Regions from separate parts of the Peribacillus sp. B65 genome, predicted to be linked through region 1. Evidence: riboswitches for the same ligand, from Rfam matches in the RefSeq annotation. Region 1 holds a riboswitch; the other holds the start of a gene.
What was found. A riboswitch is a leader RNA that binds a small molecule or an ion and turns the genes downstream of it on or off. The one in region 1 is predicted to bind cobalamin.
Positions count from the first base shown of each region.

Region 1 (7,967 bases):
GCTTACCCATATGGTTTTCGACGATGTCTTCCAGCAGTGTAGAGAATAGGATGCTCACAAGTAAGGTACTGATAAAAACAACGAATATGATAAGTAATGTCATTTGAGTTAATAGGTTCACTCTAATTTTAAACATCCACATGCCAAGCCTTTCCGTATTGATTGCTCATACTCGTATAGTATATTTCTCAACTTCCAAACAAAACAATGATTTGTTTCTAATCAAATGGACTTGAATAAAATTTGCAAAATCCTAAGTAACAAAACAGTTTAGTTATATTATGGTTGTGACTAGGAGGGAAATTTTCCCTTTACAAAGTTCACCTGGTTAATAGTTCTTCCCATTCTTCAAGTGATAGTTTTTCGGTAATATGCTTATATGAATCAGGGACTTTTATCGAACACATAAGTTCCAGACTATTTCCATCGGGATCATTGAAATAGACGGAAGCATTTCCTTGGTTCGGACGCACAAAAGGTTCAATGGTTGTCCTTTTTCCAAAAGGGACGACTTCAATTTGCAAGGATTTGAGCCAAGTTAATGCATTTTTCATATTATCATAAGTTACCCGAAAGGCGATATGCCTTAGTGAAGGGTGGTATGGAGTTTGATATTCCTTCCCTTCCCATAAGCCGACCCAGCTTTTGTTTTCCTCGATCCAAAAGAAGGCAGTATCTTCATCCCTCCAAGCTAGTTTCAAGCCTATTTTCTTATAAAAATCCATAGAGATCTCCAGGTTCTTGACTGGTAAATGGGCTTCATATAAACCTTCTATCATATTAGATTCTCCTTCTCCTATAACTTTCATTTTTACGAATTATGATCTGCCAAACAAAATAATTCAAGAAACCGATCCTATTATCCTTCTAATTGGATATAGTAAAACCCGAACAAGGACACGTCTCATTCGTGTCAATTATTCGGGTCATTTGTTCAGCATCCGCTTGGTCGGTTCAAAACTTCTCGGGATAGAGTCCTTCCGCTACTGTCCGTAAGGCTAGTGGTGCACGAATCCCTTCCGCGCCCGCTGAAAGAGGAAGCACGATGATTGCTTTATTTCGAATGGCCGGTACATCCGCCAGTTCACTTTTATTTAATAAGAATGCTTCTTTATGCTTTATGGGGATATCTCCGTAATCAATGATGGCAATGACATCCGGATTCCGATCGACGACTTCTTCCCAACTGACCTCAGGCCACCCCCCTTCCGTATCACCAAAAATGTTCTGGCCGCCAGCCATGGAAATGATTCCTGTCATGTAATTATTTTTCGCTGCCGTTCTCGGTACTTCTTCACCGCTGTCATATACGAAAACGTTTTTGGGCTTGCCTGCACTTTCGATTTTTGCTGTAGTTTCTTTTATTTCCCGTTGCATCTCTTTGATGACTTCCGCTGCTTTTTCTTCTACATGAAAGATGCGTCCAATATTCTCAATATCTTTATACACATCTTCTATTGTCGGTGTTGACATATTGGAAGACTCTTGGATATATGTATTGATTCCGGCTTCTTTTAGCTCTTGGACGGTTCCTAACGTTTGTTCCGTAAAGGCGCTTTTCCAGCCTGCATATGCAAAATCCGGCTCAGCTTCAAAGAAAACTTCTTTTGATGGGTATTCCTTGGAAAGCACAGGCACTGTTTCATAGGCATCTTTATACTTTGGCAAAATTTCGTCATCCAAATAAGCCGTACCTGCCATTGAATCCTGCAACCCCAATGCAAGCATGATTTCCGTCGCATGCTGGTTTAGCGAAACCGCACGTTTTGGTGCCTCTGCATAGGTGAATTCATGATCCAGATTAGTGATGACCACTTTTTCTTTTCCACCTTTTTCGCTCTGTTTGCCTCCGTCCTTTGAAGCTTCCTCGGAGTTATTGCAAGCGCCCAATATCATCATTGCCAAAAAAATGATGCTTAACAAAATCTTTCGGTAAACAGTCATATACTTTCCCTCATATCCATTTTTTTTTTATATATGTGCTAAAAAGGTGATATGCGTCTTTTGCGTGATGGGGTGTATGCCGATTTCCGTTTCCACCCCGAACACCTTCCTTATCATTTTTGTCGTCAATACAGCTTCTGGTGTTCCGGATGTGATCACTTTGCCATTTTGGATGACATATATATGATCACAATACATGGCTGCCAAGTTTATATCATGCAGAGCCGTCAAGACGGTAACGTCCAGCTTTTTTACAAGGTCCAGCAATTGGAGCTGATGCCTGATGTCTAAATGATTCGTTGGTTCATCCAGGATGATGATATTCGCTTCCTGGGCAAGGGCACGGGCTATGAGGACACGTTGTTTCTCACCACCCGACAAGCTCATGAAACTCCTGTCTTCAAATCCACTCATTTCAACGCGAGCTAATGCTTGATTGACGATTCCTCTATCTTTCTCCGTATCTCCCTGAAATAACCGCTTATGAGGATGCCGTCCCATCCAAACCATCTCTTGTACACTAAAGTCGAAGGTCAGGGATGTTTCCTGACTGACAACCGCCATTTCCCTGGCTGTTTGTTTCTGTGAAAGCCGGTAAAGGTCACGGCCGTCCAGGTGAACAGCTCCCGTATGAGGCTTCAAGATCCGAGAAGCATTTTTTAATAAAGTGGATTTCCCACTCCCATTCGGACCGATCAGCCCAACGAACTGCCCAGTTTTTATTTGCAGTGATATATCCTCAATGATAGGAGTGTCCAGAATTGAATAGGATACTTCTTCAATAACTAATCTCACTTGCCCCCACCTCCAAATGAATATGAACTTCGCCGCAAAAGCCAAATGAAGAATGGTCCTCCGCAAAGTGCGGTGACAACCCCAATCGGAAGTTCTTGAGGTGCCAGGACCAGCCGGGCACAAACATCTGACCAAATGACGAGGATCATGCCAATCAATATGCTGCATGAAAGAACACGTTTATGGTCTGTCCCGACCAATAGCCGGGCTAAATGCGGTACGACCAGACCGATGAACCCAATCGAACCGCTTACAGCCACAACTGTTCCCGTAACAAGGGATGTAATGATGATCAGAACTTTACGGAAGGCTTCCATATTGACTCCGAGCGTCGCGGCTACTTCTTCGCCCATCAATAAGATATTGAGGGAGCGGGATTGTACGATAAGGAACAAGGAAACCACAAGCACCACAACCGCTGGAATCGGTATGTAGTCCCATTTTGCCCCCGCTAAGCTGCCCATCATCCAAAACATCGCTTCACGGATGCCGGAATCTTTTGGTGCAAGAGTGACAATGAAATTAGTGACGGCAGACATGATCATCGAAATGGCTACACCCGCCAATAACAGCCTTGTCGTTTGAATTCTCCCTCCCACTTGAGCCAATAAATACACGGAAAGCATCGCAGCCATGGCCCCCAGGAAGGCACCGAATGATAACGCATATTGACCGAATATAGGAAGCGCCCCAAAAAGAATGACAAGGGTTGCAGCAACAGAGGAACCAGATGAAATGCCCAGAATATACGGATCTGCGAGTGAATTGCGCACCAAGGCCTGGATGACGACACCCACTACGGATAATCCCGCACCTACCACCGCACCGAGCAATACACGGGGCAGGCGGATATCCCAAATGATCCGCTCTTGTGCGATACTCCAATTCACCTCCAGAAAACCACCGATAAAAGGCAGATGCCCTAAGGCGATCTTCCAAACCGTTATTGCTGACATCTTAACTGGCCCAAGGGTAACAGCGAATGTAACTGATAATAAAAGGATGCACAGCAAGAAAAACAGCAGAAAACGAAACCTGCGCTTGGCATTTCTCTCAAAATGAGGTTCTTCAAGCACATCCCCTCTCTCTTTCAATGAGCTTCTAATCAATGACTCTTCCAATGATGAAATCCTCCTTCAAAAAAAACACAAAAAAACCCCAATCCTTTTAACAAAGAATGGAGTTACGAGTATAGGCCCAAAAATACGGAAGGACCTAAGTCCGCCTTTTCTTACTCTCGAACACCTCTCCTCTCAGCGAAGGAAAAATTGGTGATGCTCACTAGGTAGGTCTCCTGGCTTCCATATCAACATTTCCTTTCGTCTTCCCTGACTGACGGTCAAGTGACATCCTGAAAGAAAACTCCTTGGTTACAGTGGCGCGACCACTCGGGATTTGCACCCGATTCCCTGTTACCCTTTGTTCACACAAAGGCACCCAGCGGCAAATATATGAACTTCGCAAAATTTTCCAAACAATTAAATACAACGTTAGTATAGTATACTCCCAATCTTTTCACAATTAAAAAAATGGGATGCGGTCTATTATATAGAAGAAAATGGATTTAAAGGTTCTTTCTATAATGGTAGAATGTTAGCTTTTGACCCGTATCCACACTAAACTCCTCATCAATCGAAATCCGTTCAAAACCGTTTTTCACTAAAACCTTTTGGGAAGCGATATTGTCGCTTGTAGTTTTGGCATGTATTTGAGTCACATTCAATTCCGGCGCCAGATTAACCAAAAGCTTTAGAGCTTCATTCGCAAACCCTTTTTGCGTAAACGCTTCACCGATTCTATAACCGACATGAGCCGTACCATTAACGGGGTCGATATCCAATAGATTAATCCTGCCGACGATTATGCCTGAACCATCCTTAATCAAATAAAAAGAAGAGATAGCATCTTCTTGTTCTTTTAATAATTCCTTATGCCTGATTCCAAACGATCCAAAGCTATAATAATCATCTCCCCGGCCTGGGACCGTTTGCTCGAAAAACCTTCTATTATTGCATTCAAATGCAAATAACTCTTGTGCAGCCTGTTCATTAAGCCTGTTAATGTATATATCCACTTATTCTTCATCCTTTCAAAAAAACGCTAAGCATACGCGGCCTGTTATATCATTCAAGAAAACCAAGTGCTTATCCTTCCTGATAATATATATATAATGGAAGGATTTATTCCCAACTTGTTCCAGGCACCATATTGTTCCCTCTAATTCAGTTCCTGAATAAAGATAAATACATGAATTACTTGAAAAGTCAAAAATAAATTATTTTCTTCTGGTAAAAAATCAACGGATGATGTATCATAGGCATCAGATATTTATTATTCTCATTTGGTTAATCGGAATTAGGAGGAATATATATGATTGGTTATGTGTTTTTAAATCTTGCCATAATGCTCGTTCTTTTAGGCGTATTATTTTACATGAATAAGAAGCATATTTCCTTTACAAAAAGGGTCTTTACTGGACTTGGTTTAGGGATTGTATTCGGACTTCTTTTGCAGTATTTCTATGAACCTCAGTCAGAAGCGATCGTTAAATCGGTCGATTGGTTTAACATCGTAGGTTCAGGCTATGTCAAGTTCCTGCAAATGATCGTCATGCCGCTTGTCTTCATTTCGATCTTATCCGCATTCACAAGATTGAAACTGACTAGCAATATTGGAAAGATCAGTGTCCTGATCATCGGAATCCTGCTTGGAACGACTGCGATTGCAGCAGCTGTCGGGATCACCTCGGCAACTGTATTCAATTTGGAAGCCGTTCAAATTGAGCAAGGGGAAGCGGAGTTAAGCCGCGGGGATCAAATATCGGAAACATACGGTACGATTCAGGATAAAACGATGCCTCAGCAAATCCTTGAGTTGATTCCGTCCAATCCGTTCCTTGATTTAACGGGTGCACGTCCGACATCAACCATTTCCGTTGTAATTTTTGCTGCATTTCTTGGGATTGCCTATTTAGGGGTCAAAAGGAAACAGCCTGAACATGCTGAATTTTTTGCTAAAATAGTAGATACATTGCACAGCATCATCATGCGCGTTGTAACATTGATCCTGCGTTTAACACCTTACGGGATCTTGGCGATCATGACGAAGACTGTAGCTACGAGCGATTTGGATGCAATCCTGAAATTGGGGAAATTCGTCGGTGCCTCTTATGTCGCCCTGATTGTCATGTTCCTCATCCATCTGTTATTGCTGATGCTTGCAGGATTGAATCCAATCGTATATTTGAGAAAAGCTTTCCCGGTATTATCATTTGCCTTCACTTCAAGAACAAGTGCAGGAGCTCTGCCATTGAACATCCAGACACAGAAACAACTAGGGGTGTCCGAAGGTATTGCCAACTTTGCCGGATCCTTCGGCTTGTCGATCGGTCAAAACGGCTGTGCCGGAATCTATCCGGCCATGTTAGCGGTCATGATCGCTCCAACGGTTGGGATCAACCCGCTAGATCCTTCCTTTATAGCCATGTTGATTGCCATCGTGGCCATTAGCTCATTCGGGGTTGCAGGTGTAGGCGGAGGAGCAACATTCGCTGCCATCCTAGTATTATCTGCAATGAACTTGCCAATCGCCTTGGCCGGTCTGCTGATTTCCGTCGAGCCATTGATCGATATGGGAAGAACGGCTGTGAATGTCAGCGGAAGCATGACTTCCGGTATTCTGACTAGTAAAATAACGGGCGACCTGGATAAGGAACAGTTCAGTGAAGAATCATCTTTGAAAATCGAAGCTGAAATGTAAAATAAAAAAGCATCGGACTTCCATTGGAGGTTCGATGCTTTTTTACATATGGTCACTTTTTAATTTGCCTCGCTGTGTAATGATTGGCCTGAATAGCCGATAGTGCTTGGAACATATACTGGACAGCTGCATATACCCCGCATGCAAGGAGTATTCCTGCGAGTACATCCAATACAGCATGCTGTTTCGTAAATAGCGTCGAGAGGATGATCAGTGTTCCGAATGCAGTGACACTGGCATACTCCCATTTGTGCTGTTCTTTCCGCTTATGGGCAACGATCATCATGATGAATGTAGTCAGTACATGTATGCTGGGAAGACAGTTGACAGGTTGATCATGACTATAGACGAATCGCATTAAATGGGCAAAGATATCGTTACCCACCACTTCCGGACGCGGAACTGTCGTTTGCCAAAGGCAATATACAAGAAAACAGAAAAGTTTCCCCGATATCAAACTGCCTAATCCTACGAAATAGTGCTTTCGGTCAACAAAACAGTAGTAAATCAGCAATCCATAAATATACGGATACCAAAGTAAATAAGGAACGACAAATTCTTTAATAAAGGGAATCTCCCCATCTATTATAGTCGTAACATCGACAGCATGACCTGAAGATTGGTTGATGATTGAATAGATGGAACTAGTAATCACCAAAAGTATTAAATAATATAACGGGTGAAAGGATAGTAAGGAATTGTTTTTCATAGCTCGCTCCGACTTTCAATATATTGGTTTTTTTCCAAAGATTATTATACAACATTTTTCACTAGATTAACTCTTTAATTGCTAAAGTTAATGATTCCCATGAACTAGTAAAATGGATATCTCTTACTTTTCATCAGACCATGAATACATAACGAAAGCCATGGCATATACCACGGCTTGAAACGGAAACTTATATGCGGGAAGGCAAAAGTGATCACTCCGCTATCTCTAGATTTTGTTATGGCGTTTTTTCCATACATACGTTAAGGAAATGAAGATGTAGATGCAAAGTGTAATGATCGTAACGACTATGGATGTCGTGAAAATGATTCCGATCAGGATCGTTATTAAAGCGATGATCGCAGCCCAAGTCGTATACGGGAACCATTTTACCGAATAGGCACTTGTTTTTCCGGACTGTTGTTTACGTGATTTCAAATGGGCGAAAGCAATGATCAACCAGATGAATAATACGGTATATCCAAGCGAACCCATTAGGAAATCGAAGGTCTTGCTTCCAGCAAATAAGGAAATCAATACACCGCCATATAAAGCGGAAGTACATATTAATATTGCGGGAACAGGTACTTTCTTCTTGGATAAGCGGGAAAAGATTTTCGGAACGCGACCATCCACGGCTTGTGTATACAGAACGCGGGATGAACCATACAACCCGGAGTTCATCGATGATATGATCGCTAATAGAACAACGGCATTCATGATATGGTCGGCACCTGGAATCCCGATCATTTGAAAGACC
Region 1 covers NZ_CP195840.1:3,324,047-3,332,013, forward strand. The annotation lists gene ACSR9O_RS16275 (ATP-binding protein) at 1-136, opposite strand, end outside; gene ACSR9O_RS16280 (VOC family protein) at 321-779, opposite strand; gene ACSR9O_RS16285 (ABC transporter substrate-binding protein) at 955-1,944, opposite strand; gene ACSR9O_RS16290 (heme ABC transporter ATP-binding protein) at 1,972-2,739, opposite strand; gene ACSR9O_RS16295 (FecCD family ABC transporter permease) at 2,736-3,815, opposite strand; cobalamin riboswitch at 4,007-4,195, opposite strand; gene ACSR9O_RS16300 (GNAT family N-acetyltransferase) at 4,304-4,813, opposite strand; gene ACSR9O_RS16305 (L-cystine transporter) at 5,110-6,498, shown strand; gene ACSR9O_RS16310 (phosphatase PAP2 family protein) at 6,551-7,207, opposite strand; gene ACSR9O_RS16315 (amino acid permease) at 7,436-7,967, opposite strand, start outside.

Region 2 (7,967 bases), 2.7 Mb from region 1:
ATTTCATAGGCGAAACGTGGATCATGTATGTCATGACAGCCGTTTCATTAGCAATCATTTATCTTTTTCCGCTGATCACGAAAGTCATACCTTCACCACTTGTCGCCATCATATTCATGACGGTCGTTGCAGTTACCACAGGGGCTACGGTGCGGACGGTTGGGGATATGGGGCAATTGACCGAAGCGCTCCCGATGTTCATGCTTCCAGACATCCCTTTGACCTTCGAAACTTTGGCAATCATTTTCCCTTATTCCATTGCCCTTGCATTTGTTGGGCTGCTTGAATCGTTATTGACAGCTCAAATTGTCGATGAGATGACTGACACGGACAGTAATAAAAATAGGGAAGCCAAGGGCCAGGGGATTTCGAATATAATCGCCGGATGTTTTGGAGGCATGGCAGGATGTGCGATGATTGGCCAATCCGGTATCAACATTAAATCAGGTGGAAGGGGCCGGCTCTCGACATTTGTAGCGGGAGCATTCCTTATGGTATTAATCGTGGTATTGAATGATGTCCTTATTAAAATACCGATGGCTGCACTTGTCGCAGTCATGATCATGGTTTCAATCGGGACATTTGACTGGTCTTCCCTAAAGAGGCTCACTAAAGCTCCTAAGTCGGATGCAGCCGTGATGATCGTGACGGTCCTCATTGTTCTTTATACACATGACTTATCAAAAGGGGTATTTGCCGGAGTGCTTTTGAGCATGATTTTCTTCTCGGCTAAAATTTCTAAAGTGGCAGCAGAGAAAAAGGAAGATATCCAGGCTAAGAAAATCACTTATCGTATCAGCGGACAAATATTTTTTGCTTCTGTCCAGGACTTTGTTTCGAAGTTTGACTTCAAGGAAAAAGCCGATGCAATCGTCATCGACTTCTCCCATTCCAAGATCTGGGATGCTTCAGCAGTCGGTGCTGTTGATACGGTTATCCTTAAATATCAGCTTCTGGGAATACCTGTCCAAGTCCAAGGGCTCGATGAAGAAAGTTCGTCATTGCTTGAAAAACTCGCCACCTCAGAAAGTAAAATATCTTGAAGAAGTAACATTCTGCTGAATAGAAACTTTTCAAACCGACAAAATAGATAATATGAATCATTTCCTTTTGAAAGGAGCGAAAAGCATGACACCCGAGCAGGATTATACAGCAGCAAATCTGTCACCGGATTTATTGAATGAACTGAAAAGCTTTGAAAGCAAACTAGGCGAGGAAGCCAATAAAGAATTGATTGTCATCGCCTATGAAAAAGAAAAGGAAGCCTTGAATTAAGAAAAAAGACTCAAACATCCTTAATGGATGGTTGAGTCTTTTTTTGCATGTACAGTAAAAGGATGCTCAAATAATGAGCATCCCTTTTCCTTTATTACTTACTGAATACGTCCGTTAAGACCGGCACGATTTGTTTTTTACGCGATACAACGCCTTCTAAGACGGCGATGTTGTTGTTTAATGAAACGTCGTATGCTTTTTCCACTGCATAAGCCGCTTTGCCAAGAGCCAAGGCAACAGAATCATTAGTCAAGATATCCGTTACGACGAATAGGAATAAGTCCAATTCCTTGACAGCGATTACCGCTTCAATCGCCGCTTCCAATTCAGCTTGCTTAGCAAGGACTTCGTTTGGATCCACAGCATTTACTTGTGCAATCTCCACTTTAGCCAATCCCATGGAAAATTCCTTTGCATCAAGTGTGATGAGCTGGGCGATCGTTTTGTCGCTCAAGTCAGCTCCCGCCTTCAACATTTCCAAGCCATATGTTTCAGCGTCGACTCCCGCAATGGCAGCCAATTCCATAGCTGCTGCAACGTCTTGCTCCGTGCATGTAGGTGATTTGAACAATAAAGAATCGGAAATGATGGCAGACAGCATAAGACCTGCGATTGCTTTAGGAACTTCAATGCCGTTTTCTTTATAAATTTTATTTAAAATGGTTGCCGTACAGCCAACTGGTTCCGCACGGTAATATAAAGGATCGCTCGTTTCGAAGTTAGCGATACGGTGGTGGTCAATAACTTCCAACACACGGACTTGGTCAATATCTTCAGCACTTTGCTGGCGTTCGTTATGATCGACCAAGATTACGCCATCAGCTTCCCCTGCAACTTTTTCCACAAGACGGGGAGCATCGAATTTGAATTGGTCCAATGCATATTGAGTTTCACCATTCACTTCACCCAGACGAACTGGTTCAGCGTTGATACCTAACTGCTTTTTCAGATCTGCATAAGCGATTGCTGAACAGATTGTGTCTGTATCCGGGTTTTTATGTCCAAAAACTAATACTTTTTCCAAGATTTTATCCCCTTTTTCATAAATATTTTTCCGCGAATCCCCTCACCGCAATAAGGGAGAGCCACCTTTACTAGACACTTTATTTTAACACAAAATCCCGTAAAATCAGCGCTTGAATTATCCATTCCCCAATAAAATCTTTCATTCCTTCACCCTCTGCCATCACTTTGTCAATAGATAAGGGTTGGTTTTTTTCAAATATATTAGTTGAATTATCATCGTATATGGCTTACGATAATATAAGCAGAAATACTAGATATTGATTACATAATCTATACCAATAACTATATATAGAATTTTTATAATCCAAGGTGCCAGTGATGGCTGAAAAGGGAATCCGGTGTAAACCCGGAACTGTCCCCGCAACTGTAAATGTGACGAAATGAGAAACCCACTGTATAGCTCTCTATACGGGAAGGACTCAAAGTAGGATGATCATGAGTCAGGAGACCTGCCTTGAATTTTTCACGTTTCTTATTCTTCGGGGATTGAGATGATGAAACGATAGTATAACGGCTATTTTTTCATGGCTCTTTTATTCTATCGTTTGATCCGCTCAATTCTTTGGGCGGTTTTTTTATTTTAGCGGAAGTTAACAAGGAGGATTATTAATGACTCAAACATATAACTCTACCATAAGTGAAAATGAAACAGAAAAGAAATCCATCCAGCTTGAGATGTTATCGAAGGAATTCGAAGGCCGTCTCGATATGGAAAAGTTCAAAAAGCGTTTTACAAAATGGCTTGATCGCAAAAGTGACTCAACCGAAGAACAGGCATCAAAAAAACTGATTCAACTCGCTCTTGAGGGTGTGGATATCGATGCTCCGGATTGGACATTCGTTGCTGCAGCAGAACTGTTGAATACAATGTATAGGGATGCACAAGCCAATCGAGGTTATGCAGGCAAGAGTTATGGCCCATTCTATGAGCTGATCACAGAACTCTCCCAGCTTTCGGAAGGTCAGCGTTATCCAATTTACAAGCCAGAACTGCTATCTTCATATACAAAAGCGGAAATTGAGGAATTGGGCTCGGTGATCGACCCGGAAAAAGATAAATTATTCTCATACATAGGCATCTACTTATTGAACGACCGCTATCTGGCCCGCCCAAAAAAGGACAAGGTCTACGAACTGCCGCAAGAACGTTTCATGATCATCGCGATGGAAATCATGCGAATGGAAAAAACGGAGCACCGCCTGCAACTTATAAAAGAAGCATACTGGGCCATGTCCAACCTTTATATGACCGTTGCGACTCCTACACTCTCCAATGCTGGGAAAACACATGGACAGTTAAGCTCTTGCTTTATCGACGCGATTGAAGATTCCATTGATGGCATCTATCTATCAAACTACGATGCAGCAAAAGTATCTAAATTCGGCGGCGGTGTCGGCCTTTACGTTGGTAAGGTTCGCTCGCTTGGTTCTGATATCCGGGGTTTCTCTGGAAATAGTTCCGGCACGACGCCCTGGATTAGACTATTCAACCAGACAGCTGTAAGTGTTGATCAATTGGGTCAACGTAAAGGCGCCATCGCGATTTACTTGGATGCCTGGCATAAAGATATCATGAGCTTCCTCGATTTGAAGACACAAAACGGGGATGACAGATTAAAAGCCCATGATATTTTTACAGGCGTTTGCATACCGGATTTATTCATGGAGGCTGTACGCGACAGAAAAGAATGGTATCTTTTCGATCCGCATACCGTCAAGCAAACCCTTGGATTTTCACTTGAAGATCTTTATGACGAGAAGAAAGGCGAAGGAAGCTTCAGGAAACATTATGCACTTGCTGTCGAGGCCGCAGAAAATGGCACGCTTCCAAACTACAGCTTTGAAAAAATCAATGCGATGGACATCATGAAAAGCATCATGATTTCTCAATTAGAAGAAGGCGTACCGTATATGTTCTACCGCGATGAAGTGAATCGGAAGAATCCCAATAAACATAAAGGTATGATTTATTGTTCCAACCTTTGTACGGAGATTGCCCAAAACCTAAGCCCTTCGACTATCACGGATGAATATGAAACAGAAGATGGAGATGTTGTTGTGGTTCGTAAAAGCGGCGATTTCGTTGTCTGCAACCTTTCATCCATTAACTTGCCACGGGCGGTGGGCAGCGATGTTTTGGAAAGATTGATTCCCATTCAGATCCGTATGCTGGACAATGTCATTGATGTGAATAATCTTCCTGTCAAACAAGCATCCATCTCGAACAAACGTTACCGGGCAATTGGTTTAGGAACGTTTGGATGGCATCATTTACTTGCCACACAGAATATTTATTGGGAATCCGATGAGGCTGTTCAATATGCCGATGCTTTATACGAAAAGATCGCTTACTTAACAATCAAGGCATCCAACGAATTGGCCAAGGAAAAAGGATCATACCCATATTTTGAAGGATCTGATTGGCATACAGGGGACTATTTCGAACTGCGTGACTATACAGATCAAAAATGGATGGATTTAAAAGCAGACGTACAGGAACACGGAACCCGTAATGGATATTTAATGGCGATTGCCCCCAATTCATCGACAGCCAAAATCGGTAATTCCACGGATGGCATCGACCCTTTGTATGAAATTGAATTTTACGAAGAAAAGAAAAACTTCAAATTCAAGGTGACCGCACCAGGCTTGACGCCAAATACGTATGAATATTATAAAAAGACGCGATTCAATTTGGACCAACTGGAAAGCATCAGGCAAAATGCAGCCCGACAACGCCATATTGACCAAGCAATCAGCTTTAATCTGTATGTACACAATACAATCAAAGCGAAGGTCCTGTTGGATATACATTTAACGGCATGGGAAAGCGGGTTGAAATCAACGTATTATGTTCGTTCGACTTCTTCCGAATATGACAATGCCTGCGAAAGCTGTTCAAGTTAACGACAATCAATCATGACCCAGTAATCTATTCTTAAAGGAGTTTTCACGAATGACCAATCATATCAAAAAAATTCGGATGCTCGAACCGACGCATCCAACCAAGGCAACCGGTGTTTTCAAAGGAGAAGCTTCAGGCTTCCTCCTTTGGAACGATATTCAGTATGAAAAATTCTATGATACCTATACACAGCTCATCAATAACTTTTGGAAGCCTTCGAGCGTGAACATGATTCAGGATAAAAAGCAGTGGGGCGAATTGGATGAAGATATCCAGGATGCATTTCTCGATATCCTTACGATGATCGCTGGAATGGACAGTCTTCAAACGCCCACATTAGTAGAAATCCTTCGGTACATCAAAGATCCGGCGGCAAAAGCTATCCTGGCCAACATGGCCCAGCAGGAATCGATCCATAATGAATCTTATTCCTATATCCTTGCTTCCTTGATTCCGGTAGGCAAGCAAAAACAGCTTTTCGACCGCATCAAAGAACATCCTGAAGTGATTAAGCGTAACCAACCGATCGTTGATGCTTATCAAACGTTCGTGGACGATCCCAGCCCACAGCATTTATTCGAGGCACTGATCCATTCAACGAACCTTGAAGGAATTTATTTCTATCTGGCTTTCGCCTTTTATTATAATTTAGGACGGCAAAATCTAATGACCGGATCGGCTACGATGATATCCTATATTCATCGCGATGAAATGGTACATTTCGATTTCATTGGAATGCTCATTCAAATCTTGATGTATGAATATCCTGAGTTAAATAATGAAGAAAACACGAAGTTCATCTATACAACGATTGAAAAAGCAGTCGAACTCGAAAAGGAATGGTCTGAATATATGCTCGAAGATATCCAAACCAAAGCCGATCTTGATTTGGAAGAATTCAATGAGTACATCGAATATATCGCCAACAAACGGTTACGTATGCTAGGCCTTGAAAATTTGTATAAAGAGTATGGCGAGAACCCGATGCCATGGATCAAAACGTTCGATGATGAATCCATCGGACTTACCAAAACCGATTTCTTCGAACAGAAGTCAAGGACATACAGTCAAGTAAATGCCAGCAATGGGTTCGATGAGCTGTAAAGTTGCCATTGTCTATCATTCTGCCGGCGGCAATACAAAAGCGCTTGCTGAAGCCCTCGCTTCCCTTTTACCTGAAGCTGGACTATATCGAATGAATGAATTCGATTCACGTACATTGCCAGATTACGATGCATTGATCGTCGGCACCTATACATGGGGCAATGGGGAGCTTCCCGCTAAATCAGCAGCCCTTTATAAAGAACTGGAACAGTTGCCTATTGCTCATCTGAAAACGGGAGTCTTCGGCACTGGTGAAACCAACTATAATCATTTTTGTGGGGCGGTCGATCATTTCCGGGACATGTTATTTGCCAAGAGCAAGTTATTGGTGACATTGAAGATAGAACAGATGTATCAAGAATCAGACTTGCCCAGACTTCAAAAGTTCGCCTCGCTATTCCAGAACTGACTGAAAGGGGATATGCATGCTCGCATATCCCCTTTCAGTGTTTAAAAACTTGGCTCCCTCTATCATAGCAGCCGTAAGCATGGAGTATAATGGAAGAAAAAAGGAGATAATATCCAATGACTGAAAATATAACACAGTTCCTTCCTATCATTTTTATGCTAGTGCTTGTAGTATTCGTTATATTCATCGTCTTTTTCCTGTCAGGGCATTTTAATCGTTCTAAACGGATCGAAGAAAAATTGGACAAAGCATTAAAGGAAATCGCCGAAATAAAAGAAAAATAAAAAGACTCCAAAATCGGAGTCTTTTTTTTATATGCGTTCAATTATTTTTGAACGTTAGCTGCTTGTGGTCCACGAGCGCCTTGCTCGATTTCGAAAGAAACTTCTTGGCCTTCTTCAAGCGTTTTGAAGCCTTCTCCTTGGATAGCTGAGAAATGAACGAATACATCGTCTTGGCCTTCAACTTCGATGAAACCGAAACCTTTTTCTGCGTTAAACCATTTTACTTTACCTTGTACCATGATAGTTCCTCCTGTGTTTGGAAAAATCCATTTTATTACTATTTTTGGTTCTGGATAATGTTTCAAGAGGAATCCTATTACAGTAAATCCTTCTATCAAACTTTTCCGAACAAAAATAATTACTCATATTATATCATGGGAAATCCTAAAAAAACAAGATTATCGCAGTAAATCAACCGACAAATTATCCTAAAATTCTACATATTTCTCTTCTTGCTTTGTCGGAAGCCTTCGTCCAATAAGTAACGCTCCGCCTCTATCGGACTCTCGAAACATTCCTCAAGATTCGACCCTGAATAAACATTCCAAAGCAGGTCTTCCCTTTCAAGTGTAAGCTCTTGCTTTTCAGGGCCAATCCATGCCCCTTCCAACCTAGCGAACTCGTTTTCCTCTTCTTCGAATTCTACCGGAGGTTTTGATAGGTAATCCACGCTTTTTTGAATCAATTCTTTCAAATCCGCTTCATCATAGTCACGTATATTGATAAACCCTTTACGGTCAGTGTCTTTTTTTCTCATATGCCCAGCGTAAACGAATCCATTTCCATTGGGATGCAAGTGCTGAACGACGATTTTTTTCTCTTGGACGCTATCTGGATAATGGAAGTTCACACGTCCCAATGAAACGTCTTTTCGCTGTAATTCCGGAAAAGTTTCAATGATGCTCAATTTTTCTTCAAATGTTAACAAATTTCTTCCTCATTTCATTAGTTCATATTGTTTGTC
Region 2 covers NZ_CP195840.1:671,410-679,376, forward strand. The annotation lists gene ACSR9O_RS03370 (SulP family inorganic anion transporter) at 1-1,043, shown strand, start outside; gene ACSR9O_RS03375 (hypothetical protein) at 1,129-1,275, shown strand; gene ACSR9O_RS03380 (manganese-dependent inorganic pyrophosphatase) at 1,370-2,299, opposite strand; cobalamin riboswitch at 2,592-2,772, shown strand; gene ACSR9O_RS03385 (ribonucleoside-diphosphate reductase subunit alpha) at 2,911-5,208, shown strand; gene ACSR9O_RS03390 (ribonucleotide-diphosphate reductase subunit beta) at 5,258-6,310, shown strand; gene ACSR9O_RS03395 (flavodoxin domain-containing protein) at 6,300-6,719, shown strand; gene ACSR9O_RS03400 (hypothetical protein) at 6,836-7,003, shown strand; gene ACSR9O_RS03405 (cold-shock protein) at 7,045-7,242, opposite strand; gene ACSR9O_RS03410 (hypothetical protein) at 7,440-7,931, opposite strand.
Region 2: linked by a shared signal. The riboswitch ahead of ACSR9O_RS03385 (ribonucleoside-diphosphate reductase subunit alpha) and the one ahead of ACSR9O_RS16295 (FecCD family ABC transporter permease) in region 1 are both predicted to bind cobalamin.